DNA from 3 places in the Streptomyces sp. NPDC047002 genome. Region 3 is predicted to be linked to each of the others. Evidence: riboswitches for the same ligand, from Rfam matches in the RefSeq annotation. Region 3 holds a riboswitch; each other region holds the start of a gene.
The links. A riboswitch is a leader RNA that binds a small molecule or an ion and turns the genes downstream of it on or off. The one in region 3 is predicted to bind thiamine pyrophosphate.
Positions count from the first base shown of each region.

Region 1: it holds a riboswitch for thiamine pyrophosphate, as region 3 does, so the genes downstream of both, AB0910_RS28660 (cytosine permease) here and thiO (glycine oxidase ThiO) in region 3, are expected to answer to the same signal.
Region 2: it holds a riboswitch for thiamine pyrophosphate, as region 3 does, so the genes downstream of both, thiC (phosphomethylpyrimidine synthase ThiC) here and thiO (glycine oxidase ThiO) in region 3, are expected to answer to the same signal.

Region 1 covers NZ_JBEYWC010000043.1:358-10,718, forward strand. Annotated here, with positions in the region: partial or broken gene AB0910_RS28635 (peptidase) at 1-750, opposite strand, end outside; gene AB0910_RS28640 (alanine racemase) at 1,134-2,456, shown strand; gene AB0910_RS28645 (hypothetical protein) at 2,507-4,456, shown strand; gene AB0910_RS28650 (alpha/beta fold hydrolase) at 4,552-5,622, shown strand; gene AB0910_RS28655 (L-threonylcarbamoyladenylate synthase) at 5,646-6,266, opposite strand; TPP riboswitch at 6,653-6,747, shown strand; gene AB0910_RS28660 (cytosine permease) at 6,739-8,145, shown strand; gene AB0910_RS28665 (chitinase) at 8,193-9,125, opposite strand; gene AB0910_RS28670 (aromatic ring-hydroxylating dioxygenase subunit alpha) at 9,426-10,361, shown strand, end outside.
Region 2 covers NZ_JBEYWC010000013.1:139,950-150,310, reverse strand. Annotated here, with positions in the region: gene AB0910_RS15265 (YibE/F family protein) at 1-518, opposite strand, end outside; TPP riboswitch at 592-737, shown strand; gene thiC (phosphomethylpyrimidine synthase ThiC) at 731-2,482, shown strand; partial or broken gene AB0910_RS15255 (oxidoreductase) at 2,559-3,244, opposite strand; partial or broken gene AB0910_RS15250 (hypothetical protein) at 3,144-3,386, shown strand; gene AB0910_RS15245 (hypothetical protein) at 3,513-4,406, opposite strand; gene AB0910_RS15240 (metallophosphoesterase) at 4,653-5,795, opposite strand; gene AB0910_RS15235 (LacI family DNA-binding transcriptional regulator) at 6,132-7,253, opposite strand; gene hisC (histidinol-phosphate transaminase) at 7,703-8,779, shown strand; gene AB0910_RS15225 (cytochrome ubiquinol oxidase subunit I) at 9,139-10,361, shown strand, end outside.
Region 3 covers NZ_JBEYWC010000038.1:58,840-69,200, reverse strand. Annotated here, with positions in the region: gene AB0910_RS27380 (sulfite oxidase-like oxidoreductase) at 1-54, shown strand, start outside; gene AB0910_RS27375 (deoxyribonuclease IV) at 116-1,021, opposite strand; gene pknB (Stk1 family PASTA domain-containing Ser/Thr kinase) at 1,018-2,946, opposite strand; gene AB0910_RS27365 (thiazole synthase) at 3,095-3,889, opposite strand; gene thiS (sulfur carrier protein ThiS) at 3,895-4,122, opposite strand; gene thiO (glycine oxidase ThiO) at 4,119-5,300, opposite strand; TPP riboswitch at 5,378-5,490, opposite strand; gene AB0910_RS27350 (FAD-dependent oxidoreductase) at 5,560-6,762, shown strand; gene AB0910_RS27345 (Rv2175c family DNA-binding protein) at 6,912-7,277, shown strand; gene thiE (thiamine phosphate synthase) at 7,429-8,121, shown strand; gene metF (methylenetetrahydrofolate reductase [NAD(P)H]) at 8,154-9,071, shown strand; gene AB0910_RS27330 (hypothetical protein) at 9,120-10,169, shown strand; gene AB0910_RS27325 (FAD-dependent oxidoreductase) at 10,228-10,361, opposite strand, start outside.

The DNA of each region.
Region 1 (10,361 bases), on a different contig from region 3:
GCCGGCGGGGATGCGGACGTCCACGGTGGTCACGCTCGTGTCGATGGCGCCCCGCACCCAGGCGGGGCCGAGGTTGGCGAACTTCACCGTCCCGGTGGCCTTGTCGCCGACCGTGCCCTTGGCCTCGGCGCCGGTCAGCGCGAAGTCGGCGGTGTTCTCCGCGCTGACGTCGGCCTGCGCGGACGGGTCGGGGTGGTTCTGGCGGTCGGCGTCGGTGGCGGGCCGCTGCTCCACCAGTGTGAGCGGGGCGCCGGTGCCGGGCACCGGCTCGGAGGAGCCGCCGTCGCCCGGGTCCGGCTCGTCGGTGCTGATCGAGACGCGCAGGTCGTCGTGGTAGGCGCTGCCGAGCGCCTTGAGGGAGAGCGGCCCGTTCGTCCCGTAGACGACGCCCGGTTTCAGTGGCTGCTGGAGGTGGCAGGAGGCGACGTTCGACGCCGGCATCTCGTCGTAGGACGGGACCGTGTAGTAGGTGCAGTTCTTGTATGTCTCGTCGGCCTTCAGGCCGGGCGTCACCGCGTACTGCACGTAGAAGTCCGTGACCTCGTCCGAGCCCTTGTTGAGGAAGGTGGCCGGGGCCATGAAGGAGCTGCCCGGCTGAACTCCCTTGATCGGCTGCATGGTTCCGACTGCGAGGTCCGGCTCCGTGTCGGCGGCGACGGCGGGCGCCGCGGCCAGTGCCAGCAGGGCTGCGGCTGTCGCGGCGGCGGCCGGGCCGAGCGGAGTACGGCGTCGGGGAGCAGAGGCGCGCATGAAGGTCCTTCGGTGGTGGGGTCGTGGGGTCGGGCGGGCGTTCGGCCGCCCTTCACCCCGCAAGACTGCTGTGTTCATGCGACGGTTGTATTTGTAACAGGAATCGTGACGTGACGGGGGGCGGCGGAGGCGTGGAGCCGGGCCGGGGGCGTCGGGGGCTCGTCGGGGTGGGTCGTCGAACCGATGTTCCGGCGGCCGGCAGGGGTCTTCGTGCTGGATGATGGCGGGCCTCAGCTGCGCAAAGGACGTTGCCCATGTCTCGGCACCATTCGTATTCCTGTCAGCATCCTTCTCCGTTACGCCGGGAGGCGGCCGAGCTGATCGGCGCGCCGGCGGCCGTGGTGCCCGGGGCGCTGGGGCCGGCCGCGTCGGCCGGTGGTGATGTGGCGCGTTCGCTTCCGCCGGGGCTGTGGGGGCTGGCGTGTGCGGGAGGCGAGCTCTCCCTGGAGGGGACGGCGCTGGCCGGTCTCGCGGAGCGGTGGGGAAGCCCCCTCTTCGTCGTCGACGGTGCCGCCGTCGAGGAGAACGTGCGGCGCTTCCGGCGGGTGCCGCCGGGCGGCTCCGTGGAGGTCGACGTCTTCTACTCGTACAAGACCAATCCGGTGGTGGAGCTGCTGCGGCGGCTCTCGGGGCTCGGTGTGGGGGCGGAGGTCGTCTCCCCGTACGAGTTGTGGCTCGCACGGAGGCTGGGGGTCGAGCCTTCGCGGATCGTCTACAACGGGCCGGGCAAGACGCCGGCCTTCGCGCGCACGCTGGTCGACAGCGACCTGCTGGTCACCCATCTCAACCACCGTGAGGAGATCGGGGTCCTCGCGCGGGCCGCCGCGGAGCGCGGCAGGCGTACGGCCGTGGGGATCCGGGTGGCCACGTCGGACAGCTGGTCGGGGAAGTTCGGTGTCCCGATCGCCGGGGGGCGGGCCCTGGCGGCGTACGAGGAGGCTCTGGCGTGCGCCTCGCTGCGGGTCGTCGGGGTGCACGCGCACCGTGGGACGGCCATCGAGGACGCGGACACGCTGGTCCGGTTCGTCCGTGAGGTGCTGGAGTTCTGCGACACGCTCCACGCGCGGCTCGGCCTCGACGTGGAGCTGCTCGATCTCGGCGGGAGTCTGGCCGCGCCCACTGTGCTGCCGCTCGACGCCTCCACGCTCCCGGTCGGGGAGCAGGTCGCCGGCAGGCTTTCCGTCGAGGAGTATCTCGGTGTCCTCGTCGGGGAGGTCGAGGCGCACTTCGGGCGGGCCGGGCGTCCGGCGCCGCGGGTGCTGCTCGAACCCGGACGGGCCATGACCGCCGACACCCAGCTGCTGCTGTGCCGGGTCGCCAGCCTGAACGCGGCGGGCCCGGGGCCCGCGCACGCGATCCTGGACGCCGGGGAGAACATCGCGCACATCCTGCACCGCGAGTACCACGAGATCTTCCACACCGGGCGGTGGGGGCAGGGGCCCGCTCTCCCCTATGTGCTCGACGGGCCCACCTGCAGTCCGATGGACCGCCTGCGCGACGCCGTCGAACTGCCCCTGCTGCGGGTCGGCGACACGCTGGCGGTCATGGACGCGGGGGCCTATCTGGTTCCCTTCTCCAACTCCTTCTGCTTTCCGCAGCCCGGCATCGTCCTCCTCGATGGGGGCCGCGAAACGCTGATCAGGCGCCCGGAGACCTACGAGGACATGATCGCCAGGGACCTCGCCGCGGCGGGAGGAACCCTGTGAGCACGGTCCCGGTGTCCGCGTGTACGCCGCCGTCCGGGGAGCTTGTCCGCGTGCTGGACGGGGGCGGTCTGCGGCTGTCGCTCGGGCGCGCGGAGGTGTCGTATCCGGGGGCGGGAGAGCCGGCGCGGGTCGTGGTGGGCGGGCGGGAGGTGCCCGTGGTGGGCGCGCTGCCGGCCGGTGACGGCGCGGTGCCGGTGGTACGCACGGGCGGCGGCACGGTGTCCGCGCTGCCCGCGGGTGACGGTGTGTTCGCGCTGGCCGCCGGGGCTGACGGGGTGGTGGTGTCGGACCGTGCGGCCCGGCTGGCGCTGCTGGTGCCGCGTCACTGCCCGCCCGCGGGGCCCGCGCGGCCGCTGGTCTGGGCGGCCGGGGCAGATCCGCGCCGTGCGGGGTGCTTCCGGGTCACCGTCCACGGTGCGGACGGAACGGCGGGCGCGCCGGACGCGGTGCCCGCGGGCGTGCTGTACGTGGCACAGGCCTTCGGCCATACGACCGGCTGGGTGCCCGCGGTGCACGCCGCCCTCACCGCGCTCCCCCGCCCGCTCGGTTTCACGGCCGCTGTCCCCCGGCGGGAGGACGCACTCCACGCGCAGCGCACGTCCGGGAGTCCCGAACGGCTCCGTGTCGTACCGCTGCGCTACGACGACTCCGCGACGGCGACGATCACCCCCGACGACGTGGCCAATCCGTCGCGTCCCTGGCTCCTCAACCGTGAGGCGGCGCTGTTGTGGGTCGCGGACAACCTGCCGCTCGCCCGGGTCGCCCTGGGGGCTGCCGCCATCGTCAACGACTGCCGGCCCGAGACCTGGATGCTGCACCAACTCGCCGAGTACACACAGGGCAGGGCCGTCGCTCTGCACACCGTGCGGTATGCGTTCGAGGAGTTCCCCCAGCTGCGCCAGCTGGCCGCGCGGGCGGAGGTGTCGCGGCCCCGGGGGCCGGTGGCCGAGGTGTTGGAGGCGTCTGCCGCTGCCCTCCACACGCGGCGGGAGCTGCTGGACGCCCTGCGCGCTTCGGGGACCGACCTGCGGCGCACCCCCTCGGCCGACTTCGAGGGCGCGAGCCGGGACATCATGGCCCGGGTGCCGGCGGACGGCACGATCTGGTACCAGGCGGTCGACTGGCGCGAGCGGCTCGCACTGGAGTCCGGCGCACTGCCCTATGTGGTGGTCCCGCCGCTCGGGCGGGCCAGCGCGCTGCCTCCCGACGAGGCCGCTCGGGTGGCCGGGAGCGTTCTGGCCCGGCGGTGGCCCGCACTGCGCTCGGTGTTCTCCGAGCTGGACGACCGGAGCGTGGCGCTCGTGTCCCAGGGCAACGGCTTCTCGGCGCACAGCCGCAGGCACTGGGCGGGCGTGCTGGCGCTCGCGGCGCGGGTACCGCAGACGCACTTCCTCCTCGCGGGCGGGAGCCGCGAGGACCGGGCGTGGCTCGCGGGCGAGTTGGCGGCCGGGCCACGCGCGAACGTCACACTGCTGGGCTGGGTCAACGAGCACTGGACCACGCTGCTGCGGGCCCTGCGGGCGAAGCCGCGGACGGTCTTCCTCTGCCGTCCCGGCCTCAGCAGCATCGGCGCTGCGCTGGCCAACGGCGTGCCGCCGCTGCTCATGCCGCCGGACCCGCTGGTCGGGCCGGACGGCGGAACGGACCCGGTGACCGCCGAGGTGGCCATGGAACGTGCCCTCTACGCCTTCCAGTTGGAGCGCCTGTACGCGGACAGGTGTGCCCGGCACACGGATTCGCCGCTGCCGGTCCTGGTGGACACCCTCGGCGGCGATACGGAGCGTGCCGCCGCCGCACTGCGGCGGGCATTGGAGCCGGACGTGCAGCTGCGCCGGCTGGCGGCGATCGACGGATACTGCCGCTGGTCCCGTGTGGCGGACCTCATCGCCGGCACGCTCGCCCGTGAGGCCGCGGCAGGCCCGCTGACGGCGCTGGAGAAGCGCCGGGTGCGGGACCGTGAACTCCTGCCCGTACAACCGCCGTCGGAGGTGCGGTCATGATGCCGGCACCGGCGGGCGGGGGCTGTCCGCCACCCGGGAGCCTGGGCCGGCCCTCCGCGGTGCGCGTACGCGACGACGACGCGCCCCGGTGTCCCGTGGGTCCCCGCGACATCTTCGAGCTGGGTCTGTGGCAGATCTGGTCGGATCTGCTGCGGACGGAGGACTTCGGGGTGCGGGACGACTTCTTCGCCCTGGGCGGCGACCGCGAGGCGGCCCGGCGCGTTCTCGCTTCGGCGGCCGCGCGGTTCGCGGTGCCCGCCCCGGCGTACGAGGTGTTTCGCGCGGAGCCGACCGTCGAGGCGCTCGGCTGCCGCCTGCGCGCGCCTTCGCGCCGCCTCTGCGAGGAGCCGGTGGTGACACTGCAGCCGCACGGGACGAAGCGGCCGTTCTTCTTCCTGCCCAACGGCGAGGGCAATGTGTACTACTTCCACGCGCTCGCCCGCCACCTGGGACGGGAGCGGCCCTTCCACGCCCTGCAGACCCGGGGGCTGCACGGTGCCCATCCGCCCTTCGACCGGGTGGAGGACATGGCGGCCGACCACCTCGCGTCGCTGCGCGCCGTGCAGCCCCGCGGCCCCTATCTCCTGGGCGGCCACTGTGTCGGCGCCATGGTCGCCCTGGAGATGGCCCTCCAACTGCAGCGCGGCGGGGAGCGCGTGGTGCTGCTCGCCGCCGTCGACGCGCTGGCGCCCGCCCCCTTCTTCCGGGACGAGATCACCGACATCATCCAGGATCCGTTCGAGGGGCTCGTCTTCTTCGGCCGCGGCTTCGCTTCCTGGTTCGGCCAGGGCATCCCGCTCGCGCGCGAGACGCTCCTCGCGGTGCCGCCGCGGCTGCGGTCCGGGTTCGTCACCCGACTCGCCAGGGAGCGCGGCATGTTCACCCCGGACGAACCCGGCCACCGGGTCGGCCGCATCGCCGATCTCGCCGCCCGCATCTGCCGCAGCCGGTACACGCCCCGGGGCCTGCACACCGGTTCCGTCGCGTTCTTCCGCGCAAGGGACTCCGTGCTGTGCGAGACCGCAACGGGCGGTTGGGGGGACGTCGCGACGCTTCCCCCGCGGGCCCTTGAGCTCCCGGGCGACCACGTCACCCTCCTCATCGAGCCGCACGCCAGGGAGCTCGCCCGCAGGCTGCGGGAGGCGATCGCGGAGGCCGAGGCGTAGCGGGCACTGCGGGTGCCGCGGGGTCACTCGAAAGGGGCCGGGTCGCCCGCTCCGTGGCGTACGACGGCCGGGGCGCCCTCGGAGAAGTCGACGACCGTGGTGGGTTCCGTACCGCAGTCGCCCGCGTCGAGGACGATGTCGACGGCGTGGTCGAGGCGGTCCTTGATCTCCCAGCCCTGGGTCATCGGCTCCTCCTCGCCCGGCAGCAGCAGGGTGCTGGACAGCAGCGGTTCGCCGAGCTCGGCGAGGAGTGCCTGGGCGACGGGGTGGTCGGGGATGCGGACCCCGACGGTGCGCTTCTTGGGGTGCAGGAGGCGGCGCGGGACCTCCTTGGTCGCGGGGAGGATGAAGGTGTAGCGGCCGGGGGTCGCCGCCTTGACCGCGCGGAAGACGTCGTTGTCGATCCGTACGAACTGGCCGAGCTGGGCGAAGTTCTGGCACACCAGAGTGAAGTGGTGCCGGTCGTCGAGCGCCCTGATCGAGCGGATGCGGTCGATGCCCTCGCGGCTGCCCGGGCGACTGCCCAGCGCGTAGCAGGAGTCCGTGGGGTACGCCACGAGGGCGCCGGAGCGGAGGCTGTCGGCGACGCTGCCGATGATGCGCCGCTGGGGGTTTTGCGGGTGCACGTCGAAGTACCTGGCCATGTGCCCACCCTAGGCCGGTCCGTGGGCGACGCGGGGTGCGCCCTCTTCGAGGGTCTGGGTGCCGCGGAATTTGTTGAGGTCGGTCGCGGTGAAGCGTGACGTCGATGACGACCGGCCGTGCGGCGGGCCGCTCGGAGTGGCGCGGCCGGGCTCCGGGTCGCGGCTGCCGAGGTGGACGGTGGCCTTCGGCGACGGGGCTGCGGGCGGTCTCGTGGCCGAGGCCCTTGTGGTTCGCCGAACTGTGGGGTGCGGGTGCCGTGAGGGGGCACGAGGTGTCGCGCAAGGCGGCGCGCCTCGTCCTGCTCGGGGAGGCGCTGTGCGCGGGCGGTGAGCCGTGGGGAAGGGCCGGTTGTCTGGTGCGGCGTGCGGGGCGTTAGGGTGGCACTCCACCGGACACGGGGTGCCCTGCAGCGGGGCTGAGATCACACCCGTCGAACCTGACCCAGCTCGTACTGGCGGAGGGATGTCTCCCATGGCGCGTTCACGTGTGTTCCTGTCCGAGCGGGCGGCCGGGGGCCCCGGGTCCTTCGGCGGGCGTATGCCGTCGGCGGCGGGCGATCTGCGGATCGAGACGCGGGGCATCGCGCCGGTGCCCGAGGAGAACAGGTACGGCAGCGCTTCCCGGCTTTTCAGTGTGTGGTTCGCGCCGAACCTGACGATGACGGGCGTGTTCACCGGGACCCTCGGTGCGGTGCTGGGGCTCGACTTCGCCTCCGCTCTGGTGGCGGTGGTCGTCGGGACGGTGCTCGGGGCGGTGCCCGTCGCGGCGCTCGGCATCTGGGGCAGCAGGACGGGGGCGGGCCAACTGCCGCTCGCGCGGCTGGCCTTCGGCAGGGCGGTAGTGGTGCCGGGGGTGTTGCAGTGGCTGTCGTCGGTGGCGTGGGACGCGCTGGTCGGCCTGTTCGGCGGGGACGCGCTGGCGCGGTTGTGCGGCTGGCCGTTCTGGCTGGGGGTGCTGGTGATGATGGCGGGGCAGGGCCTCGTCGGGGCGCTGGGGTACGAGGCGATCCACCGGCTCCAGAAGGTGATGACGCTGGCGCTCGCCGCGGCGTTCGCGCTGCTGGCCGTGGAACTGCTCGGCGGGGTGCACCCGGCGGCGGTCTCGCACGTGCACGGCGCCGACAGGTTCGGCGCGTTCGTGCTGACGAGCACGGTCGCGCTGAGCCTTTCGCTGTCGTGGGCGCCGTACGCGAGCGACTTCAGCCGCTATCTGCCGCGGGAGACGTCCCGCGTGCGGATGTTCTGGTACACGCTGCTCGGGGTGAGCGTGTCGTTCACCGCGGTGCAGGCGCTGGGGCTGTGGGGCGCTTCGGTGTTCACGGACCAGACGGCGGGCGGGGTGGACCGGCTGCTGGGGGGCGGAGCGCTGGGGGCGTTCGGGCTGCTTGCGGTGGCGTGTGCGGCGCTGTGCAGCAACGCGATGAACGACTACAGCGGTTCGCTGGCCCTCCAGACGGCGGGGGTGCGCCTCGCGCGACCGGTGGCGGCGCTGCTCGCGGCGGCTCTCGGGTTCCCGCTGGTGCTGTGGATGCACGCGGCGGACACGGCGGCCCGGTTCCAGAACGTGCTGCTGTTCGTGGGGTACTGGATCCCGGGGTTCGTCGCGGTGGTGTCGGTGGACTGGTGGGCGCGGGCGCGGGCCCGCGGGGGTGCGCCGCTCGACCTGGGGACGGAGGAGACGGTGCGGGTGCCGTGGTGGCCCGCGGCGGTGGCGTTCGCCGCGGGGTTCTGCGCCGCGGTGCCGTTCATGAACACGTCGGTGTACGAGGGCCCTGTGGCGCGGGCCCTGCACGGAGCGGACCTGGCGTACTACGCGGCGTTCGCGGCGGCGCTCGCGGTGTACGCACCGCTGCGGCTGCGGCGCGCCGCCCGTGGCTGACGCGCCGCAGCGCCCCGGGCGGGTGTCCGCCCCGGGCGGGTGTCCCGTCAGATCTTGTTGAAGATCTTCGAGTAGGCGTAGCCCGTGGGCTTGTCGTACTGGTCGACCTCCCAGAACGACAGTTCCTGGACGCCCTTGTCGGCTGCGAAGGCTTCGAGGGTGGCGGCGTCGGACTGGCTGAAGTTCTCGTCGTCGTCGTTCTGGCCCGCGATGGGCGTCAGGCCCATGCGGGCCCAGTTGTCGGCGGCCGAGCCGCCGTAGAGGGAGCCGAGCTGTCCGACGGTGGCGTTGGCGCCGGACTCGGCGTCCTGGAGGGCGTTCTCACCGTCGCCGAAGTCCATGGTCATGATGTTGACCAGGGTGGTCTTGACGCCCGCCGACTGGGCTCCGGAGAGCATGCCGGTGACGTCGGACGGGAGGCCGTCGGGGTCGACCGCGACGGTCCAGGAGATCTGTACGCCGGGGTTCTGCTGCTGGAGGGCGGCGAGCGCCTGGTCGCGGCGCTGGTTGGCGGCGCTGTCGCCGAGTGCGCCGCCCTCGATGTCGAAGTCGAGGCGAGTGGCGCCGTAGGTGTCGACGACGTTCTGGTAGGCGGCGGTGAGGTCGGAGACCGAGGTGCAGGTCTGGGCGAGCTCCTTGCTGCCCGCGCCACCGAAGGAGAGGGCGACGTCGCCGCCGGAGGAGCGCAGCGCGTTGATCTCGGCGGTGTGGGCGCCGACCGGGTCGCCGCCGTCCTCCCAGTTGAGGGTGCAGCCGGACTGGGAGGTGAGGAAGGCGAGCGTGTAGTGGTCGACGCCTGACGCCTGGTGGTCGGCCGCCATGTCCTTGACGGTGTTGTCGTCGACCTGGAGGTAGGGGGCGGCGTACTGGGCGGGGAAGGAGGCCGCTGCGGCGTGGGCGGTGGGGGCGGCCACGAGGAGGGCGGCGGGGCAGAGGGCGGCGCCGAGCGCGAGGAGGGGGCGGCGGTGGGGTGCGGGCATGACGGCCTTTCGCAGCGTGGGGGGGATGTTAGGAAGGTTTCCTAACCGCTTGGCCCAGGATGCTCCGCTGAGGGACGCGCTCATGTCAAGACTCCCGTCCCACGGGTGGGTAAAGGAACCACCCGCACGGCGGCGTCACCCGCGAGGACGCTCCCGGATCGTGCCGGGCCCGGCCCGGTGGGAGGGTCGGGCGGGGAGAAGCAGGCCGGTGCGCGCGGGCGCCCGGGGCCGCCACGGCCGGTGCGCCGCTCCGTTTGGAGCCGGCCGCTCCCCCACCGACGAACCGCAAGGGAGAAGCGCATGACCGGGACACAGCAGGCGGGCCGGGCCGCGGCCCAGCCGTCCGCAGCCCGCGGCGGACGGCGGACGCGGGCCGCGCGGACCGGCGGGGACCTGCGGCGGATCGGCATCGCGCCCGACTTCTGGTACCCGGTGGCGACCTCACGCAGCGTGCGGCGCGGCCGGGCGCACGCCGCGTCCTTCGCGGGCGAGCGGATCGCGCTGTACCGGGGCGGCAGCGGCAGTGTGTACGCGCTGGAGGACCGGTGCGCGCACCGCCAAGTCCCGCTGAGCATGGGCGTGGTGGAGGGCGAGGTGCTGCGTTGCTGCTACCACGCCTGGGCGTACAGGGGAAACGGCCGCATCTCGCAGATCCCCTACCTGCCGAAGGGCGTCAAGGACGTGCCGCGCGGTGTGCGGGCGTACCCCGCGAAGGAGCGCTACGGGCTGGTGTGGGTCTTCCCGGGCGACCCGGAGAAGGCGGCGAGGGCCCCGCTGCCCGACCTGCCGCAGTTCGCCTCGCCGCGGCACCGCACGATGACCTTCTCGCGCACGGTGCGCTGCCACTACTCGTTCATGCACGAGAACCTGCTCGACATGAACCACCAGTTCCTGCACCGCAGCGTGCTGGGACGCATCCAGCCGACGCTGCTCGGCCACGAGAGCGGGGCCGACTTCGTCGAGGCCCGGTACCTGTTCACCCCGGCCGGGGGCCGCAAGGACCGCGGCGCCGGGCTGCTGTCGGCCGAGGGCATCGGCGGATCCTCGTCGCCCGACGTGATCACGATCCGTACGCAGTACCCCTACCAGACGCTCCAGGCGGTGCCGGAGAAGGCCGACCTGCCCGCGTTCTCGCTCTGGGTGGCGTACGTGCCCGAGGACGCGGAGCAGCGCACCAACCACGCGTACGGCCTGCTGATGATCGAGAAGCCGCGGGTGCCGGGGGCGCTGCACGCC
Region 2 (10,361 bases), on a different contig from region 3:
GGCGCGTACGCCAGCACCACCCGTTGTTTCACGTGAAACTGCCGGGGCGCGTCCGGCTGGACCACCTCGTCGAACTGCCGGCCCTTGTCCTTGCCGGTCTCCACCACCACGGTCGCCTTCTTGCAGCCGCCGCCGGCCGACTGCCCGGAGGGCGCCGACGGCGCCGAACTCCCCGCTCCCGCACCGGCGGACGAGCGGTCGCCCGACGAGGGGAGCTGCGCGGCGTGCACGTCCGCGCAGTCCATCGCCGCGATCCGGGTCACCAGGCCCTGCTGGGTCTGCTGGTCGAAGCCCACCCCTGACCTGTGGTGGGCGGGCGCGCCGCCCGGCCACAGGACGGCGAGCCCCACCACGACCGCCGCGGCGAACGGGATCAGCACCGCGGCGATCACCGTGCGCAGATGCCGGGAGACCGGCGCGGCCGGGCCGTGGTGGTGGGTGTGTCCGCCGCCGGGCCCGGGGCCTTCGCCGCCGGGCCGCGCGGACGGGTGCTCGGGCGGCTGCTGAGGTCGGGTCACAGGGCAGATCATGCCAACAGCGGGCCGAGGCCCTCTGGTCTTCGCGCGGGACGAGGCGTTAGCGTGGTCGCGCATTTGCACACGCGGGAGCTCGGAGCACCGGGCTGAGAGGGCGCTGACGTGCGGTGACGTGGGGAGAACCCCCGCACCCCTGCGCTGCGCCGACCGCTGAACCTGTTACCGGGTAATGCCGGCGTAGGGAGTTTGGTCTCATGACCGTTCAGGAAACAGACACGTCTGCCATCGGCTGGCACAAGGGGTACCTCCAGGGCTCGCGCCCCGACCTCCGGGTGCCGGTGCGGCGGGTGCACCTCACCAACGGGCAGGACGTGACGCTGTACGACACGTCGGGTCCGTACACCGATTCCGGGATCGAGACGGACGTGCGGCGCGGTCTCGCGCCGCTCAGGGAGAACTGGATCATCGCGCGCGGCGACACCGAGGAGTACGCGGGGCGGCCCGTGCGCCCCGAGGACGACGGCCTCAAGCACACCGCGCCGCGCGGCGGGCTGCGCAACCTCGACGCGGTCTTCCCCGGCCGCCCGCGGCAGCCGCGGCGCGGCAGGCCGGGACACGCGATCACGCAGCTCGCGTACGCGCGGCGCGGCGACATCACCCCGGAGATGGAGTACGTGGCCCTCCGGGAGAACGTCTCACCCGAGACGGTCCGCGAGGAGATCGCGGCGGGCCGGGCGGTGCTGCCGGCCAACGTCAACCACCCGGAGACCGAGCCGATGATCATCGGTAAGAAGTTCCTGGTGAAGGTCAACGCGAACATCGGCAACTCGGCCGTCACCTCCTCCATCGAGGAGGAGGTGGACAAGATGACCTGGGCGACCCGGTGGGGCGCCGACACGGTCATGGACCTCTCGACCGGCCGCAACATTCACACCACCCGCGAGTGGGTGCTGCGCAACTCCCCCGTACCGATCGGCACCGTGCCGCTCTACCAGGCGCTGGAGAAGGTCGACGGCAGGGCGGAGGAGCTGAGCTGGGAGATCTACCGGGACACCGTCGTCGAACAGGCCGAGCAGGGCGTCGACTACATGACCGTCCACGCCGGTGTGCTGCTGCGGTACGTGCCGCTGACCGCCCGCCGCAAGACGGGCATCGTCTCGCGCGGCGGCTCGATCATGGCGGCCTGGTGCCTGGCGCACCACCGGGAGTCGTTCCTGTACGAGCACTTCGAGGAGCTGTGCGAGATCCTCGCCGCGTACGACGTGACGTACTCGCTGGGCGACGGGCTGCGGCCCGGCTCCATCGCGGACGCCAACGACGAGGCGCAGTTCGCCGAGTTGCGCACCCTCGGCGAGCTCAACACCATCGCCAAGCGGCACGGCGTGCAGACGATGATCGAGGGCCCGGGCCATGTGCCCATGCACAAGATCAAGGAGAACATCGACCTCCAGCAGGAGGTCTGCGAGGAGGCGCCGTTCTACACGCTCGGCCCGCTGACCACGGACGTCGCCCCCGCGTACGACCACATCACCTCGGGCATCGGCGCCGCGATGATCGCGTGGTGGGGCACGGCGATGCTCTGCTACGTCACGCCGAAGGAGCACCTGGGCCTGCCGGACCGCGACGACGTGAAGACCGGCGTCATCACGTACAAGATCGCGGCCCACGCGGCCGACCTGGCCAAGGGCCATCCGGGGGCGCAGGAGTGGGACGACGCACTGTCGGACGCGCGGTTCGAGTTCCGCTGGGAGGACCAGTTCAACCTGGCGATGGACCCGGACACGGCACGCGCGTTCCATGACGAGACGCTGCCCGCCGAACCGGCGAAGACGGCCCACTTCTGCTCGATGTGCGGGCCGAAGTTCTGCTCGATGAAGATCTCCCAGGACATCAGGCGCCAACACGGCGGCGAGCTGGGGGCGTCGGAGATCGAGGAGGGCATGGCGGAGAAGTCCCGCGAGTTCGCGGCCGCCGGCAACCGGGTCTACCTGCCGCTGGCCGACTGACCTGCCCTGTCCCGGCGCGCTCCCCGGCCCCGCGCGGGCCGGGGAGCGCGCCGCTCCCGCGCGGGGATGTCCCCGCTCACTGCGCCATGAGCTTCTCCGACTCCTCCCACAGCTCCCCGGCCGCCGTCGGGTCGACGGCGTACGCCGCGACACCGGGCGCGTCCATCCACGCGGGTGCGGCCTCGGGGTCGTGCACCGCGGCCTCCTGGCAGTTCTCGAAGGAGCGGCCGCCGACGCCCTCGACGAGCGGGGATCCTGCCAGCAGAGTTGGCCGTGATGCCGTCGGCCGCCCAGCGGCGGGACGCCTCGACCGCGAACAGCACGTTCGCCGTCTTCGACTGCCCGTACGCCACCCATGCGTCGTAAGGGCGGCGCCGGAAGTGCAGGTCGTCGACGACGGGCGAGCGCAGGTGCCCGCTCGAGCTGACGGAGACGATCCGGGCGCCGCCGTCGCCCCCCCCCGCGGCGGCGAGCGCACCGTGCAGGTGGCCAGGCGGAAGTGCCCCAGGTGGCTGGTGGCGAAAGCGGCTCGACCCGGGCGGTTTCCCTGCCAGTGGTCCTCGCGATGTCCGCGGCGGTGCGCCGGCCCGCCTTTGGATCCCGGACGGCGAGGGGCACCTCGGCGCCGGCCGCCGCCAGGGCGCGGGCCGTCTCCACGCCCATGGCGGAGGCACCGCCCGTGACGACGGCACGGCGGCCGGACAGGTCCACCCCGGCGAGGACGTCCGCGGCGGTCGCCTCGCGGGTGAAGGGGGTGGTCATGCGCAGCGAGGAAGTCCGCTCCCTGTGGGCGCGGCACGACGTGCGCCCGCGCACCAGCGGCACGGCCCTGCTGCACCATCCGCAGGTCGGCGACCTGCACCTGCGCTACGAGAAGCTCGCCGTGACCGGGGCCGAAGGGCAGCTGCTCGTGGTCTTCCACGCGGAGCCGGGAAGCCCCTCGGCCGACGCGCTGACCCTCCTGGCGCAGCTCGCCCGGGCTGAGCCGCGGGCACCCCTGCGCGTCCGCGTGGGGCACGCGCCTCGGCCCTTACTCCGGCTGGTGCTCGGGGCCTCCGTAGTCCGGGCTGCTGAAGTCGGGGCTGGCGTACCGGGGGCGGCTGCCGCCGGCCGTGCCGTCGCCGGGGCTGGAGAAGTCCGGCCTGCTGTAGCCGATCTTCGGCAGTTGGTGGTCCCGCGTCGGCGCTGACGGCCGCTCCCGGGCCGCGCGGTCCTGCGCTGAGCCGTACTGCGGCCCGCCGTCGCGGGTCTCGGCCTCCTCGGCCTGCCGCAGCGTCCGCCGGAGGTACGGCACGATCCCGCGCTCCAGCAGGGCCTCGCGCCACTCCTCCCGCGCCTGCGCCACCTCGTCGAGCGCGCCCGCGCCGGTGGAGCGGATCTGCGTCGAGCCGTTGCGCAGCGCCGTCACCAGCAGGCCGACGCCCGCCGCCAGCATGCCGAGCGCCATGACGGAGGCGAAGAACCAGCCGAAGGCGATCAGCGCGTCGGCCAGGGGCCTGGTGGCGCCGACCGCCCTGAGCAGGTAGCCGGCGAGCAGGAAGATGACCGCGGCGATCGCGGCGAGCACCGGGACGAGCACGGCGGCGATCGCGGCGACGCCCGCGCCCGTCGCCGCCGGATCGCCGAGCACGGACGTGCCGGGCAGGCGCGGCACCGGCGCGGAGGACGGCGGCGCGGGGACGGGGGAGGCCGCACGCGGGGCGCGCCGCTCGGCGCGCAGCTCCCGGTAGCGCTCGTACTCGGGCGCGGCGGCCTGCGCGATCAGCGACTGGGCATCCAGCGCCATCCCGCGCAGCTGGCGCGCCGTCAGGTGCCGTCCCACAGCGGCGAGATCGGGCCGGTCCCGCGCGGCGCGCAGCGCCTCGTCAAGGGTCCGCTCGAAGTCCGCGCGGTCCTCGCCCAACAGATGCGGAGCGCTGTTCATGGTGCATCCCCCGATGCTCCGTAGGGCCGGTCCACCCGGCTGAGAGCGGGCGGTGGGCAGAAACGGAGGAGAGTCTGCTACGGATACGCCGATGGTAGAGCGGTTCAGGCCCCCTGTGACAGGGACTTTCGCGAAATCGCCCGCCCGTCGGCCGATTCGGCGGCACCACCGACGCAGGACGGATGTCGCTCCTGCGCCCGGCCGCGGGCCGCCCGGCACCGCGGCGCGCCGGGCGCTCCTCTCCGTTCAGTCGTGCAGCGGGAGCTGGACGACCAGCAGCTTTCCGGCCATCGTGACGCCGCCGTCCATCGCGACGGCCAGCCCGTCCGCGTAGACGTGCGGGCCCTCCACTACGGGTCCCGAGCGCCCGCCCTCGTCGTCGGGGTCCTCGGTCCCGACCTCGCCGAGCAGGTAGGGGATGGGGCTGTGGCCGTGCACGATGCGGCTGCCGCCGTACGAGGAGAGCAGTTCGCGCACGGCGTCGGGGCCGTCGTCGCGGAAGGCGAACCGCCTGGTCAGCTTGCGGAAGAGGTCCCAGCACTCGTCGGCGTCGTTGCGGGTGAGGATCTGGTGGACGGTGTCGTTGACGTCGTCGATCGTCGTCCCGTAGTCCAGGTACGCCGTGGTGTCGGAGTGCATGAGCAGGTGCCCGTCCTCCTCGGCCACCGCGTCGAGGCGGGACATCCACTGGAGGTGGACGTCCTGGAGGCGCTCCATGTCGGACTGCTGCCCGCCGTTGAGCAGCCAGGCGGCGTGGAACGTCGCCGTGCCCGCACCGGAGTTGATGGGCGTGGGGCCGAACCGCTTGGCGCCGAGCAGCAGCAGCTCGTGGTTGCCCATGAGCGCCTTGCAGTAACCGCCGGCGGCCGCGGCTTCGGCGGACAGCCGCATCACCAGGTCGATCACGCCGACGCCGTCGGGGCCCCGGTCGGTGAAGTCGCCGAGGAACCACAGGCGTGCGGTGCCCGCCGACCAGTGGCCCTCGCCGTCCACGAGCCCCTGCTCGGCGAGCGCGGCGAGCAGCTCGTCCAGATAGCCGTGGACGTCGCCGACCACGTAGAGCGGGCCGAGCGCCGGCTCGGCCGCCCGGTCCTCGGCGACCTGCATGCGGACGGTGGGCGCGGGCGCCTCGTCGTCGCCGAGTACCGGCAGGTCGCGCTCGGTCGGCGTGTAGTCGTCCGGCAGCTCGGTGTCGGGGACCGCGTTGCCCGGGTGCGCGGGCGCGACCGGCTGTCCGTTCTCCAGACGCGGCTGCGCCGCCTGGGGCGGGACCTGTGGCGCGGCCGGCGCCTCGCCCTGCACGGGAACCTGCTGTGCGTAGGGCGGCACGCGGAAGTCGCGCAACGTCGCCGTACGCACCACGGGTTCCTCGTCGGCCCCCTGTGTCATCGACCCCTCCACCACCGTCGCGCCGCCGTACACCGCCGGGTCCTGACCTGCCGGACGGGGATCTGCCCACCTGAGAGAGGGAGGGACCCGCGGTGTCGTGCGCCCATCATAGGAATGCAGCTCCTCCTGTGTGACGCACCAGGGGTGGTGAATCCGAACCTGATGCCCGCCGACCGGCTCTTTTCGCGCTGATCGCCCCGAAAGAGGTGGTCTGGACCTGTGCTCAGGGGCGGGGAGGAGCGGCCCCTGGCTCAGGACCGCGGCACGGAAGCCCGGCCTCCGCGCCGCCCGGCCGTCCGTGCGCGGGCGCGGCGGCCGGGCGCGTCGGCGCGCGGGTCAGGGGCGGTCGCTCGACGGGGAGCGGGGCGCGCTGACCGTCCTGCGCGGCGGGCGCCGCTGCGACGACGTCCGCACGATCAGCTCGGTCGGTATCACCCGTTCGAGGGGCCCGTCCGCCGCGACGCCCTCGATGGCGTCGATCAGGAGCTGTACGACCGCGGTGCCGATGCGGCGCGGCTTGAGCGAGAGCGTGGTGATCGGCGGCTCGGTCGCCGCGTACACGGTCGACTCGCTGCAGCAGACGAGGAGCAGGTCCTCGGGCACGCGCAGGCCGTAGCGGCGGGCGGCGGCGAGCAGGTCGGTGCCGTTGGGGTCGAACAGGCCGTAGACGGCGTCGGGGCGGTCAGGGCGCGCCAGCAGCCGGTCCGCCGCGACGGCGCCGGCGCAGGGGTCGTGCGCGGGGTACGCCTCGTAGACCGGGTCCTGGCCGACGCGTTCGCACCAGCGCAGGTAGGCGCTGGTGGACAGGCGTGTGTAGGTGTCCGTGGTGGTGCCGGTGAGCAGTCCGATGCGGCGCGCGCCCGCCTCGGCCATGTGGTCGAGCAGGTCGAGTACGGCGGCCTCGTGGTCGTTGTCCACCCAGGCGGTGACCGGCAGCGTGCCCGCGGGCCGGCCGTCGGAGACGACGGGCAGCCCCTGGCGCACCAGCTCCGTGACGACGGGGTCGTGGTCGGAAGGGTCGACGACGACGGTGCCGTCGAGGGCGACGTTGGACCAGACGTCGTGCTGGGAGGTGGCGGGCAGGATCACCAGGGCGTAGCCGCGGGCGAGCGCGGCCGAGGTCGCGGCACGCGCCATCTCGGCGAAGTACGCGAACTCGGTGAAGGTGAAAGGTTCATCCCCGTACGTGGTGACCGTGAGCCCGATCAGCCCGGACTTGCCGGTGCGGAGGGTTCTGGCGGCCGCCGACGGGCGGTAGCCGAGGCGCTCCGCGACCTCGCGGACATGGCGTCGCGTGGCATCGGGTAACCGCCCCTTGCCGTTGAGCGCGTCGGAGACGGTCGTGATGGAGACACCGGCCGCGGCGGCTACGTCACGGATACCGGCCCTACCGCCTTGCCGGCCTCCCCTGCGCGTTGTGTCCGTCCGGCTCACCTGGTGTTTCCCTGCTGCTGTCATGGCGAGCCGATAGTAGGGCGCGGGCAGGTGGTTGGGCGTGTCGCAAATGCACCACTTGGCAGGCACGTTTCTGCATGATCATTTAGCTCTAATGCCTTGATAAGTAAAGGGAGTTACGGGATCGTGTCGTGATCTTCCATGTTGTGGGCGGCTTATGCCTGGGGCGGGGGCCATGTTTCGAAGAGGTCTCAACTCACCACTACGGGGGACGCGCGCCACGGCGCGAGCCACCAGCGCGCGCCAGACAGGAGTGCGCCCCCGGCCATACGGGCCCGGCGAGGCCGCCGGGTGGGGCGCGCGGGGCCGGAGGTTCGCGGGGCCTGGACGGGAGAGCGCCGGCGGGCGCGGGCCCGGCCGCCCCGTTCGCGCGGGGGCCGTCTGCTCGTAGGGTGAGATCACCCGTGCGGCGGAGCTGCCGGTGCGGGCGGGAACGGCGAGGAGGAGCAGTGGTGAGCGAGACGGGTCCCCGGCTGCGGGCGCAGTTGGACGGCATCCCCACCTACAAGCCGGGCAGGCCGGCGCCCGCGGGCGCCGCCGCGTACAAGCTGTCCTCCAACGAGAACCCCTATCCGCCGCTGCCCGGCGTGATGGAGCAGGTCGCCGCTTCGGCGGAGCGGCTGCACCGCTACCCGGACCTGGCGTGCACCGAGCTCACCGCGGAGCTGGCCGGCCACTTCGGGGTGCCGGCGGCGCACGTCGCGACCGGCACCGGGTCTGTGGGGGTGGCGCAGCAGCTCGTTCAGGCGACCTCGGGCCCCGGCGACGAGGTCCTGTACGCGTGGCGCTCCTTCGAGGCGTACCCGATCATCGTGCAGATCTCGGGGGCGGCCTCCGTGCAGGTGCCGCTGACCCCGGGCGAGGGCCACGACCTGGACGCGATGGCGGCCGCGATCACCGAGAGGACGCGGCTGATCTTCGTCTGCAACCCCAACAACCCGACGGGCACCGTGGTGCGCAGGGCGGAGCTGGAGCGGTTCCTCGACAAGGTGCCGTCCGACGTGCTGGTCGTCCTGGACGAGGCCTACCGCGAGTTCAACCGCGACGCGGAGGTGCCCGACGGCGTGGAGATCTACCGCGACCGGCCGAACATGGCCGTGCTGCGCACCTTCTCCAAGGCGTACGGGCTCGCGGGGCTGCGGGTCGGCTTCGCGATCGCCCACGAGCCCGTGGCCGACGCGCTGCGCAAGACGGCCGTGCCGTTCGGCGTCAGCCAGATCGCGCAGGACGCGGCCGTCGCCTCGCTGCGGTCGGAGGAGCAGCTGCTCCTGCGGGTCGACGCGCTGGTCAAGGAGCGTGACCGGGTCGTCGGCGGGCTGCGCGCGCAGGGCTGGACGGTGCCGGAGACGCACGCCAACTTCGTCTGGCTCCGGCTCGGCGAGCGGACGCTGGACTTCGCCGCGCGGTGCGAGCGCGCCGGGGTGGTGGTGCGGCCGTTCGCCGGTGAGGGCGTGCGGGTGACGGTCGGGGAGCCCGAGGCGAACGACCTGTTCCTGGGCGCGGCGGAGGAGTTCCGCACGGTGCTGTAGCCGCCATTGCCGCATGCGTACGGGCCGCCCGGGACTTTGCGTCCTCGGCGGCCCTTCGCGTCGTGGACGGCACCGGCTCCACCGTCCCTGCCGCGGTGGCCACTTGCGTCTTTTGCGGGCCTATGTCCCAGCCACTCGGCCGACATTCCCGGCATAAGGTGCGACGTCGATGTGACACGCATCAGATGTGATTCAGGCGACGTACCCCCGCCTGCCGATCCGGTGGAGGGCTGCGCCATACTGGTCTTGTGAATGTGAACGCATTCACAAGCCCGCCTGGTTCGTTGTTGTTTGCGGGGCTATGGCACCGCAGTGGGCCGGGTGGGGCGCGTGACCACGGCGAAGTAAGGAGAGACGACGTGGACCTCGCTTTGGCGCCGGACACCCTGGCCCGCTGGCAGTTCGGCATCACCACCGTCTACCACTTCCTCTTCGTGCCGCTCACGATCTCCCTCGCCGCCATCACGGCCGGGCTGGAGACCGCATGGGTCCGTACCGAGAACCCGAAGTACCTCACGGCCACGAAGTTCTGGGGAAAGCTGTTCCTGATCAACATCGCGATGGGGGTCGTCACCGGCATCGTGCAGGAGTTCCAGTTCGGCATGAACTGGTCGGACTACTCGCGGTTCGTCGGCGACGTCTTCGGAGCCCCGCTCGCCTTCGAGGCGCTCATCGCCTTCTTCTTCGAGTCCACCTTCGTGGGCCTGTGGATATTCGGCTGGGACAAGCTGCCGAAGAAGATCCACCTGGCCTGCATCTGGATCGTCTCGATCGGCACGGTCCTGTCCGCGTACTTCATCCTCGCGGCCAACTCCTGGATGCAGCACCCGACCGGGTTCCGCATCGACAAGAAGACCCACAGGGCCGAACTCACCGACTTCTGGTCGGTCCTGACCCAGAACACCGCGCTCACCCAGTTCGCGCACACGCTCACCGCCTCGTTCCTGGTGGGCGGCGCGTTCGTGGTCGGCATCGCCGGCTACCACCTCGCGCGGAAGAAGCACGTCCCGGTGATGCGGACCTCGCTGCGGCTCGGCCTGGTCACCGTGGTGGTCGCGGGCCTGCTCACCGCCCTCAGCGGCGACCAGCTCGGCAAGGTGATGTTCAAGCAGCAGCCCATGAAGATGGCGGCGGCCGAGGCCCTCTGGAACGGCGAGTCCCCCGCGCCCTTCTCCGTCTTCGCCTACGGGGACGTCGCCAAGGGCCACAACAGCGTCGAGCTGGAGATCCCCGGGTTGCTCTCCTTCCTCGCCGACGACGACTTCTCCTCCCACGTCCCCGGCATCAACGACGTCAACAAGGCGGAACAGCAGAAGTTCGGGCCCGGCGACTACCGGCCCAACATCCCGGTCGCCTACTGGGGCTTCCGCTGGATGATCGGCTTCGGCATGGCCTCCTTCGGCCTCGGGCTGCTCGGTCTGTGGCTCACCCGGAAGAAGTTCCTGCTCCCCGCGCACCTGCGGACCGGGCCCGACGAGGTGCCGCACCTCGTCCTCTTCCGCAGTACGGCGCTCCCCCCGAGGCTCGCCCGCTGGTACTGGACCGCCGCCCTCGCCACGACGACCTTCCCGATGATCGCCAT
Region 3 (10,361 bases):
GCCGAGCAGCGCTTCACCTACCAGGAGGAGCCGGGCGAGGGCCCGGAGCTGTAACGGTTCTTCCGCTGCGGCCGCCGCGCGGCCCTGGGCCTGCACTCCCGCGCCCGCCCGCGGCTCAGCCGTCGCGCAGCTTCTTCAGCCGCGCCACGTCGTCCGCGTGCCCGGACCTGCCGCCGGGCGTCTCGATCACCAGCGGCACACCGGCCGTCGCCGGGTGGCGGAACAGCTTCCCGAACGGCTCCTCGCCGATGTGGCCCGCGCCGATGTTCTCGTGGCGGTCCTTGTGCGCCCCGGACACGTCCTTCGAGTCGTTCGCGTGGATCAGGCCGAGCCTGCCGGGCCCCACGGTCTCCACCAGCGCGTCCAGCGTCCGCGCCATGCCCCCGGGGCCCGCCAGGTCGTGCCCGGCTGCGAAGACATGGCAGGTGTCGAGGCAGACGCCGAGCTTCGGGTGCGCGTCCAGCGCCTGCGTGTACGGGCCGAGGTCCGCGATCAGCGAGCAGAGGGAGGCCCCCTGGCCCGCGGTCGGTTCGAGCAGCACGGGCGGGTCGTCGTCGTGCGTCAGCTCGTCGAGCAGCGGCAGCAACAGCTCCCGCACCTGCGCGAGCGCCGTCGCCCGGTCCCGGCCCCCGGTCGCAGAGCCCGTGTGCACGACCACGCCGCGCGCGCCGATCGCCCGGCCCCGCCGCAGGCTGTGCCGCATCGACTGGACGGAGCGCGCGGCCGTCTCGGCCGAGTGCGAGCCGAAGTTGATCAGGTAGGGCGCGTGGACGTACGCGGGGATGCCGGCCGCCGCGCACCCGGCGCGGAACAGCTCGTCCTGGGCCCGGCTGCCCGGCGGCGTCGCCCAGCCGCGCGGGTTGGCGACGAACACCTGCACGGCCTCGGCGCCGAGGTCGCGCGCGTAGCCGAGGCCGGTGGCGGCGAGGCCGCCCGCGACCGGCACATGGGCGCCGACCGGCCGGCGCGCGGCGCCGTCCTGACGGCCCCCGCGGGGCCCGGGGGAGTGGGGAGCGGTCACAGCCCTTCCGTCCTGATGGTGATCGTGCTGCCTTCCGGCGCCTTGTCGCCGCCCGCCACCGACTGGTCGGTGATGGTGTCGTCGATGAACGGGAAGCTGCGGTCCACCGTCACCTCGAAGCCCTTGTCCTTGAGCGCCTTGCGCGCCGCGTCGGCCGACGTGCCGGTCACGTCGGGGACCGTGACCATCTTCGGGCCCTTCGACACGGTCAGCGTCACGGTGTCGCCCTCGGCCAGCCTCCCGCCCTCGCCGGGCGACTGCCGGGCCACGGTGCCCGCGTCCTCGTCGGACTGCACGCGCTGCGGCGCGACCTTCGCCTTCAGGCCCGCGTCCGCGAGGTCGGACGCCGCCTCGTCCACGTCCTCGCCCGTCACGTCCGGCACGTCGACCGCAGGGCCCCTGCTGACCTTCAGTGCCACGGCCTTGTCGGGGCGCACCCGCGCGCCCGCGCCCGGGTCCGACGAGATCACCGCACCCCGGTCCGCCGCGTCGTCGAAGGACTGGGTGACGAGCCCCGGCGCGAGGCCCGCCTTCGTCAGCGCGGCCCTCGCGTCGGCGAGCGGCAGCCCCGCGAGGTCGGGCACCCGCACGATCCGCGGGCCGCGCGAGATGGTCAGCGTCACCGGGCCGCCGCCCCTGACCCGGCTCTCCGGCGCAGGGTCGCTGCCCATCACCGTGCCCGCGGCGAAGGCGTCGCTGAAGCCCCGCGCGACGCGCACGTCGAGCCCCGCGTCCGACAGCCGCTTCTCGGCCGCCTGCTCGCTCTGCCCGAGCAGCGGCGGCACCCGGGTGAACTGGCCCGAGTCGATGTACCAGACGCCCACCCCGACCACCACGGCGAGCAGCGCGGCGAGCGCGGCGACTCTCCTGCGCCGCCGCCGCGGTGCCCGGCCGCCGGGGCGGCCCGCGCCGCCCCCGGGACCCGCGGGCGGCAGGTCGAGCCGGCTCGTCCTGCCGACACCCCCGGCGGGCCCGCCGGGCAGCGCGGCGCCCGGCAGGACACTCGTACGGTTCTCGGACCCGGCGGTCCCGCTCGCGGGGCGCGCCGCAGGCGGCTCCGCGTCCAGCTGCGCCTCCGTCAGCGCGGCGCGCGCCCCGCGGGCGAGGGCGAGCAGCGCCACGGCGTCGGCGGGCCGCCGCGCCGGGTCGCGCACAGCCGCCCGCGCCACCAGCGCGTCCAGCGCGGGGGCGAGGCCGGGCACGGCCGCGGACGGCGCCGGCACGTCCTCGTTGAGGTGCTGGTAGACGACCTGCGCCGGGGTCTCGCCGCCGTGCGGCTTGCGGCCCGTCAGCATCTCGTACAGCACCACGCCGCACGCGTACACGTCGACGCCCGGCCCCGCGCCGGCCGGCAGGCCCTCAAGCTGCTCGGGGGCGAGGTACGACACCGTGCCGAGCACGGACCCCGTGGTGCCGGTGGCGTCGCCCACGGACCGTACGAGCCCGAAGTCGGCGACCTTGACCCGGCCGTCGTCCCCTATCAGGACGTTCTCCGGCTTCATGTCGCGGTGCACGAAACCTGCGCGGTGCGCGGCGCCGAGCGCGGCGAGCACCGGCTCCAGGATGTCGAAAGCCGCGCGCGGCTTGAGCGCCCCGCGCTCGCGCAGCACGTCGCGCAGGGTGCAGCCCTCGACGTACTCCATGGCCAGGTACACGTACGCGCCCTGGGCGCCCTGGTCGAAGACGGCGACCACATTGGGGTGCGCGAGCCGCGCCACCGACCTGGCCTCCCGGATGAACCGCTCCACGAACGCGGCGTCGACGGCGAGCGAGGGATGCATCACCTTCAGCGCGACCACCCGGTCGAGCCGGGTGTCCACGGCGCGGTACACCGTGGCCATCCCGCCGACCGCGATGCGCGCGTCGACGCGGTACCTGCCGTCGACCACCTGCCCGACGATCGGGTCATTGAGGGTCGTGTCCACGCGCCGAGTCTACGGTCAGCCCGGGTAGGGGGCGCCCACGGTCCGCGGCCCTTGCAGCAGAGCTGTGACGCCCCGAGCAGCGGCGGAGCACGCGGCCGTGCGCCCGCCCGGCCCGTGGCGCGGGCCCCGGCAGGGCCCGCGCCACGGCTCAGAACGCCGGGCGCTCCGGGTCCAGGTCGGCACGCCCGTCCACGGGCGACGACGCCTCCGCGTGGTGGCGCGGCGGGATGCGTCCTGCGAGGCGCGCGAGGCGGCCGGCCTCGACGCCGTGGCGCATCGCCTCGGCCATCAGCACCGGGGCCTGTGCCCGCGTCACCGCCGACGCCAGCATCACCGCGTCGCACCCCAGCTCCATCGCGAGGACCGCGTCCGACGCGGTGCCCGCGCCCGCGTCCAGGATGACCGGCACGCCCGCCTGCTCCACGATCAGCCGGAAGTTGTGCGGATTGCGGATGCCGAGACCCGAACCGATGGGGGAGCCGAGCGGCATCACGGCCGCACAGCCGACCTCTTCGAGCCGCCGCGCGAGCACCGGGTCGTCATTGGTGAAAGGCAGCACCGTGAAGCCGTCGTCCACCAGCGTCTCCGCCGCGTCGAGCACCTCCACGGGATCGGGCAGCAGCGTCCGCTCGTCCGCCACCACCTCCAGCTTCACCCAGTCGGTGCCGAGCGCCTCGCGCGCGAGCCGGGCCGTCAGCACCGCCTCACCCGCCGTGAAGCAGCCCGCCGTGTTGGGCAGCGCCCTGATGCCGAGCCGGTCGAGCACCGACAGCACGGAGCCCTGCACCCCGGGGTCGAGCCGCCGCATGGCGACCGTCGTCAGCTCGGTGCCCGATGCGGCGAGCGAGCGTTCGAGCACGTCGAGGCTGGGCGCCCCGCCCGTGCCCATGATCAGCCGGGACGTGAAGGAGACCCCGGCGATGGTCAGCGCGTCGTCGGCCATGCCCGTCACCCGCCCTGCACCGCGGTGAGGACCTCGACCCGGTCGCCCTCGCCGAGCGGGGTGTCCCGCCAGCTGCCGCGCGGCACCACCGTCTCGTTGACCGCCGCTGCGACGCCCGACGCCGCCGCCGTGAACGACGCCACCAGCACGTCGAGCGTCGTCGCCACCGCGACCTCCCGCGGCGTGCCGTTCACCGACACGCGCACCACGCGCCCCGCCGTACCCTCGCTCATGCCGACCGCCCCTCTCGTACCACTCGTACCGTACGGCCCTCTGCGGGCCCGCCGACCGCCGTGCCGGCGAACCGCTCGGGCCCGAACGGCCTTGCCACCTCGGTCAGTTCACCTGTCGCCAGGGCCGAGGCCAGCGCCTCGCCCGTGACCGGCGTCAGCAGCACGCCGTTGCGGAAGTGCCCGGTCGCCAGGTGCAGTCCTGGCAGCGCGGTCGGGCCGAGCAGCGGCGCGTTGTCGGGCGAGCCGGGCCGCAGCCCCGCCCTCGTCTCCGTGAGCGGCAGCTCCGTGATCCCGGGGACCAGCTCGTGCGCGTCCCGCAGCAGCTCGTACACCCCGCCGGCGGTGACCGTGGTGTCCCACCCCAGCTCCTCGCTGGTCGCACCCACCACCAGCTCGCCGTTCTCCCGCGGGACCAGGTACACGTCGGCGCCGCGCACCACCGCGCGCACCGTACGCGAGAGGAACGGCGCGTACGCCCGCGGCACCGCAAGCCGCAGCACCTGGCCCTTCACCGGCCGCACCGGCGGCAGCACCTCGGGGGGCACGCCGTCGAGCCGGCCGCTCAGGCTGCCCCCGGCGAGCACCACCTGGCCCGCGGCGATCGCGGGCCCCTCCGCAGGCTCGACGCCCACGGCGCGCCCGCCGCGCACGGTCAGCCGCCGCGCCCAGCCCCTGTGCAGGACCACGCCCGCGCGCTCGCACGCGGCGAGCAGCGCGGCGGCCAGCCTGCGCGGGTCTATCTGGTGGTCGCCGTCGACCCGCAGCCCGCCCCTGACGCCGGGCGCGAGCATCGGTTCGAGCCGGCGGCACTCCCGTCCGCCGAGCCACTCGGAGGACAGGCCGCACTTCTGCTGGAAGGCGTGCAGCTCCCGCAGGTGCGCACGGTCGTCGCTGTCCAGCGCCACGGCGAGCGTCCCGCAGGCGCGGTAGCCGGTGTCCCGGCCGCTCGCCTCCTCCAGCTCGGCCACGAACTCGGGATAGGCGCGCGCCGACGCGATGTTGAGCCCGAGCAGGGACTCCTCGCCGTAGTGGAGCTCCGTGACGGCGGCCAGCATGCCCGCGGCGACCTGTGCGGCGCCGCCGCCGGGCTCCGGGTCGACCACGCAGGTGCGCAGACCGCGCTGCGCGGCCCGCCAGGCGGTGACGAGCCCGATGATCCCGCCGCCGACCACGAGCACGTCGTGGCCGCGGGCGCCGCCCCGGCCCGCGGGCGCCGCGGTGCGCCGGTGCGCTGTGTCGGGTGTGTCGGAAGGCTGCACGGTCGTCAGCCCCTCCCTTCGCCGGCATGACCCGGATCAGGTTCGTACGGTCGGAGGCCGCCCAGCCTCCCTCTCAGCCCGGTCCGCCCGGGCTCCCGCGAGGTCTTCCGGGCCAGGGTAGACCCTGCCACGCCGTCCCGTAAGACGGCCCGGGGCCCCGGGGATCTATGGTGAGCGCGTGAGCGAGGACCAGAGAGTCGTCATCGTCGGCGCGGGCATGGCCGGCGTGCAGACCGCGGTGGCGCTGCGCGAGTGCGGCCACGAAGGACCCGTCACCGTGCTCGGTGCCGAGACCCATCCGCCCTACGACAGGCCCCCGCTGTCCAAGGCCGTGCTCCTCGGCCAGGCCGAGGGCTCCGCCTTCGACATCGACTTCGACGCGCTCGGTGTGGAGCTGCGGCTCGGCGTGGAGGCGACCGGGCTGCGGCCGGGCGAGCGCGTGGTGGACACCGCCGCGGGTCCCGTCCCCTACGACGCGCTGGTCCTCGCCTGCGGCGCCAGGCCGCGCACCCTGCCCGGCGCGTCGGGCGTGCCGGGCGTGCACGTGCTGCGGACGCTGGACGACGTGGCGGTGCTGCGGCCCCTCCTCCAGGCGCAGCGCGACATCGCCATCGTCGGCGCCGGCTGGATCGGCGCCGAGTTCGCCACGGCTGCGCGCGCCGCAGGATGCGCCGTCACCGTCGTCGAGGCCGCGGAACGCCCCCTCGCGCACGCGCTGCCGGCCGAGGTCACCGTGCCGATGGCCGACTGGTACGCGGAGAGCGGCACCACCCTGCTGACCGGCGTCGGCGTGGACCGCGTCGAGGAGGGCGCGGTCCACCTCGCCGACGGGCGGGCCATCGCCGCGGACGCGGTCCTCGTCGGCATCGGCGCCCGCCCCGCGACCGAGTGGCTGGCCGGCTCCGGCGTGGAGCTCGGCCCCGAGGGCGCGGTGCGCGCCGACGCGTCGCTGCGCGCCTCCCTGCCCGGCGTGTACGCGGTCGGCGACTGCGCCTCCTTCCCCTCGGCCCGCTACGGCGAGCGGCTCCTCGTGCACCACTGGGACAACGCGCTCCAGGGCCCGCGCACCGTCGCGGCCCACCTCACCGGCGCGGCGGCCGAGCCGTACGACCCGGTGCCGTACTTCTGGTCCGAGCAGTTCGGCCGCTTCGTGCAGTACGCGGGCCACCACACGGGCGCCGACCTGCTCGTGCCCCGCGGCGACCCGCGGGGCAGCGCCTGGTCGGCGCTGTGGCTGCGCGAGGGCGCGCTCGTCGCGCTGCTCGCCGTGGGCAGGCCGCGCGACCTGGCGCAGGGGCGCAAGCTCGTCGACGCGGGCGCTCTGCTCGACCCGGAGCGCGCGGCCGACCCGTCCGTACCGCTGAAGCGCGCCCTGCGCTAGGGAGCGCCTGCGCACCAGCGGCTGCCCGGAACCGGTCCGCGTCCCCCGCCAGGAACCGGCCCTTCGCGCCCCGCCCGGAGCCGGCCCGCGTGCCCCGCTCGGACCGCCACCGCTACCGTCTGTCAGTCCGGGATGGCAGGCTTGTCCCCGTGACCGAGATTGACGCGAAGATCGATGCCCTCGTCCCCGAGTGGCTCCACCTCCCCGACATCGCGGAGAAGCTGGACGTCGAGGTGACGCGCGTGCGCCAGCTGGTGAAGGAAGGCCAGCTGATCGCCGTGCGCCGCGGTGAGAACCGGACACTCCAGGTCCCCGCCGCCTTCATCGACGGCGACAGGGTCGTCAAGGGGCTCGTCGGCACGCTGACGCTCCTGAAGGACGACGGCTTCTCCGACGAGGAGATGCTGGAGTGGCTGTTCACGCCCGACCCGACCCTGCCGGGCACGCCCGCGCAGGCCCTGGGCGAGAACCGCGGCACGGAGGTGAAGCGCCGGGCGCAGGCGCTCGCCGTCTGACATCCGCCGCCCGCGCCCACCCGGGGCGCGGGACGGCGGACGCCGGACAGTGCAGCAGGAGAACGGGAAGCAGCAGGGCCGGGCCAGCCGGCACACCGATGCCCCGGGGCGGCCGCCGCCGCCCCGGGGACGTACCAGGGGGGAACACCCGATGTCCACCGCCCGCGCCGCGCTCGCCGACGCCCGTGTCTACCTGTGCACCGACGCCCGCAAGCGCCAGGGCGACCTGCCCGCCTTCCTCGACGCCGTCCTCTCCTCGGGGGTGGACATCGTCCAGCTCAGGGACAAGTCGCTTGAGGCGGCCGAGGAGCTCGACCACCTCCGGGTCTTCGCCGAGGCCTGCCGCAGGCACGGCGCACTCCTCGCGGTCAACGACCGCGCGGATGTCGCGCACGCGACCGGCGCCGACGTGCTCCACCTCGGCCAGGGCGACCTGCCGGTGCCCGCGGCCCGCGCCATCCTCGGCGACCGGCCGCTGATCGGCCGCTCCACGCACGCCGAGGCCGAGGCGGAGGCCGCGGCCGTCCAGCCCGGCGTCGACTACTTCTGCACGGGGCCCTGCTGGCCCACCCCCACCAAGCCGGGACGGCACGCGCCGGGCCTCGCCCTGGTGCGGCACACGGCGGCCCACACCGCCGCGCACGGCATCGACCGCCCCTGGTTCGCCATCGGCGGGATCGACGAGGGCAACCTCGACGAGGTGCTGGACGCCGGGGCCACCAGGATCGTCGTCGTACGGGCCGTCACCGAGGCGGACGACCCGGCCGCGGCGAGCGCCGCGCTCGCCTCCCGCGTCAGGGAGCGGGCGGCCGCCGCTGCCGCCCGGGGCGCGGGCGCCGCGTGACGGGGCCCGCCGCAAGTCGCTAACCTGCCCGTATGGCCCTCGGCACCCCGTCCACCTGGATACCGCACGCGCGCACCGTCCGCGACGTGCTCGCCGAGGGCGGGCTCAGCCGCTCCTTCGAGTTCTGGGCGCCGAGGACGGCGAAGGGCGAGCGCAACCTGTGGAACGCGCTGCGCCGCGTGGAGGCCGTCGCGCCGAGCTTCGTCTCCGTGACGTACGGCGCCGGCGGCTCCACCCGTACGGGCACGGTCAGGGCGACCGAGCAGATCGCCGCCGACACCACCCTCACCCCCGTCGCGCACCTGACGGCGGTCGGCCAGTCCGTCGCCGAGCTGCGCCACATGGTCCGCAGGTACGCGGCCGCCGGCATCCGCAACATCCTCGCGGTGCGCGGCGATCCGCCCGGCGACCCGATGGGGGAGTGGACCAGGCACCCCGAGGGCGTCGAGTACGCCGTCGAACTGGTCGAGCTGATCAAGGAGTCCGGGGACTTCTGCGTCGGCGTGGCCGCCTTCCCCGAGATGCACCCGCGCTCGCCCGACTGGGACAGCGACATCCGCCACTTCACCGCCAAGTGCCGTGCGGGCGCCGACTATGCGATCACCCAGATGTTCTTCGAGCCCGAGAGCTATCTCGCGCTGCGCGACCGGGCCGCGGCCGCGGGCTGCGAGACGCCGATCATCCCGGAGATCATGCCGGTCACGAGCGTGAAGCAGCTGGAGCGGCTGCCCTCGCTGAGCACCGCCGCGGTGCCCGCCCGGCTCAAAGACCGCATCCTCGCGGCCAAGGAGGATCCAGCGGCTGTACGCTCCATTGGCATCGAGTTCGCGACGGAGTTCTGCGCGCGGCTCCTCGCGGAAGGGGTGCCGGGCCTCCACTTCATCACGCTCAACAACTCCACTGCGACACTTGAGATCCACGAGAATCTCGGACTGCACGGGCATTCCTGACCGGCGCCGCACACCACCGGGTGCGGCGGCCGTACGAGAGGGGCGTACATGGGCTGGGCGGTCCTCTACATCGCGTTCGGCATGGTCGCGCTCTGGCTCCTCGGCGAGGTGCTGCTCCAGTACAAGGCGCGGCTGCGCTGGCGGTTGCTCGCCTTCGCCGGTTTCCTGACGGTCGTCGTCGGCGTGGTCCTGCCGTCGATCCTGGTGATCGTCGGCGGGGCGATCGCCTTCGGCGTCGGGCAGACGTATGTGACCCTGTCGTTCAGGAAGGGCTACTCCACGGGCTGGGCGCTCGGCGGGCGCCCGAGCACCAGCAGGCGCCGCAAGGGCGCCGCGGGCGCCGACGCGGCGCCGCCCCGGGAGGCCGCCCCCGAGCAGGAGCCGGCGCAGGAGCAGACCATGGTCGCCGCCGTGCCGGGCGACTTCACCGCGGGGGACGGGGGACAGGGCGCCGCCGACGAGACGGCGGTCTACGCGCCGCAGCCGCTGCCCGACGACACGGGCACGCAGTACGGCGTCCACAGCGACCCCGCCGACACCGCCTCGGGCCTCGGCACCGCCGCGTTCGCCGCCGAGAGCCAGGGCGGGCACACCGACTACGCCCCCGCCGACTACGACGCCTACGGCGGCTACGAACAGCCCGCGGCGCACGCCGGATACGCGGCCTACGGTGTCAACGACGCGTACGGCACCTACCAGGACCGGCCCGACCAGGCCGGGTACCCGCAACAGCAGTACGGCTACGGGTACGGCTACGGCGACCAGGCCCAGGGCGACCAGAGCGGCCAGACGGAGCCCGGCGGCCAACAGCCCGCGTACCAGGGCCAGTACGACGGCTACGACACCTACACCGCCCCCTACGCCGACCCCGCGTCCTACGGCTCCTACGAGAACTACGCCGACGGCTACGGCCGGCAGCAGTACCAGGACCCCTACGCCGTCGACACCCCGCCCGGCGGGGTCTGGGTCCCCCAGCAGCGCGACAGCACCCAGGACGGGCAGGGGGGGTACGAGCAGGGCTACGGCCCCGACGGCTACCCGTACGACCCCTCGGCGCACCGCCCCGAGCCGGAGCCCGGCGGCCCGTACCGCTACTGAGCCCGCACCACCGGCCGGGCGCCCTCCCCCCGCGCCCGGCCCGCTCCGGTGCGCCGGCTCACTGCGAGCCGCGGAACCCGGGCCCCTCCACGACGAGTCCGGCCACCAGCGCGCCCGACATGCCTGCGTGCGGCAGGCCGCCGCCGGGGTGCGACCAGCCGCCCGCCCGGTAGAGCCCGCGCGGGCGCGCCG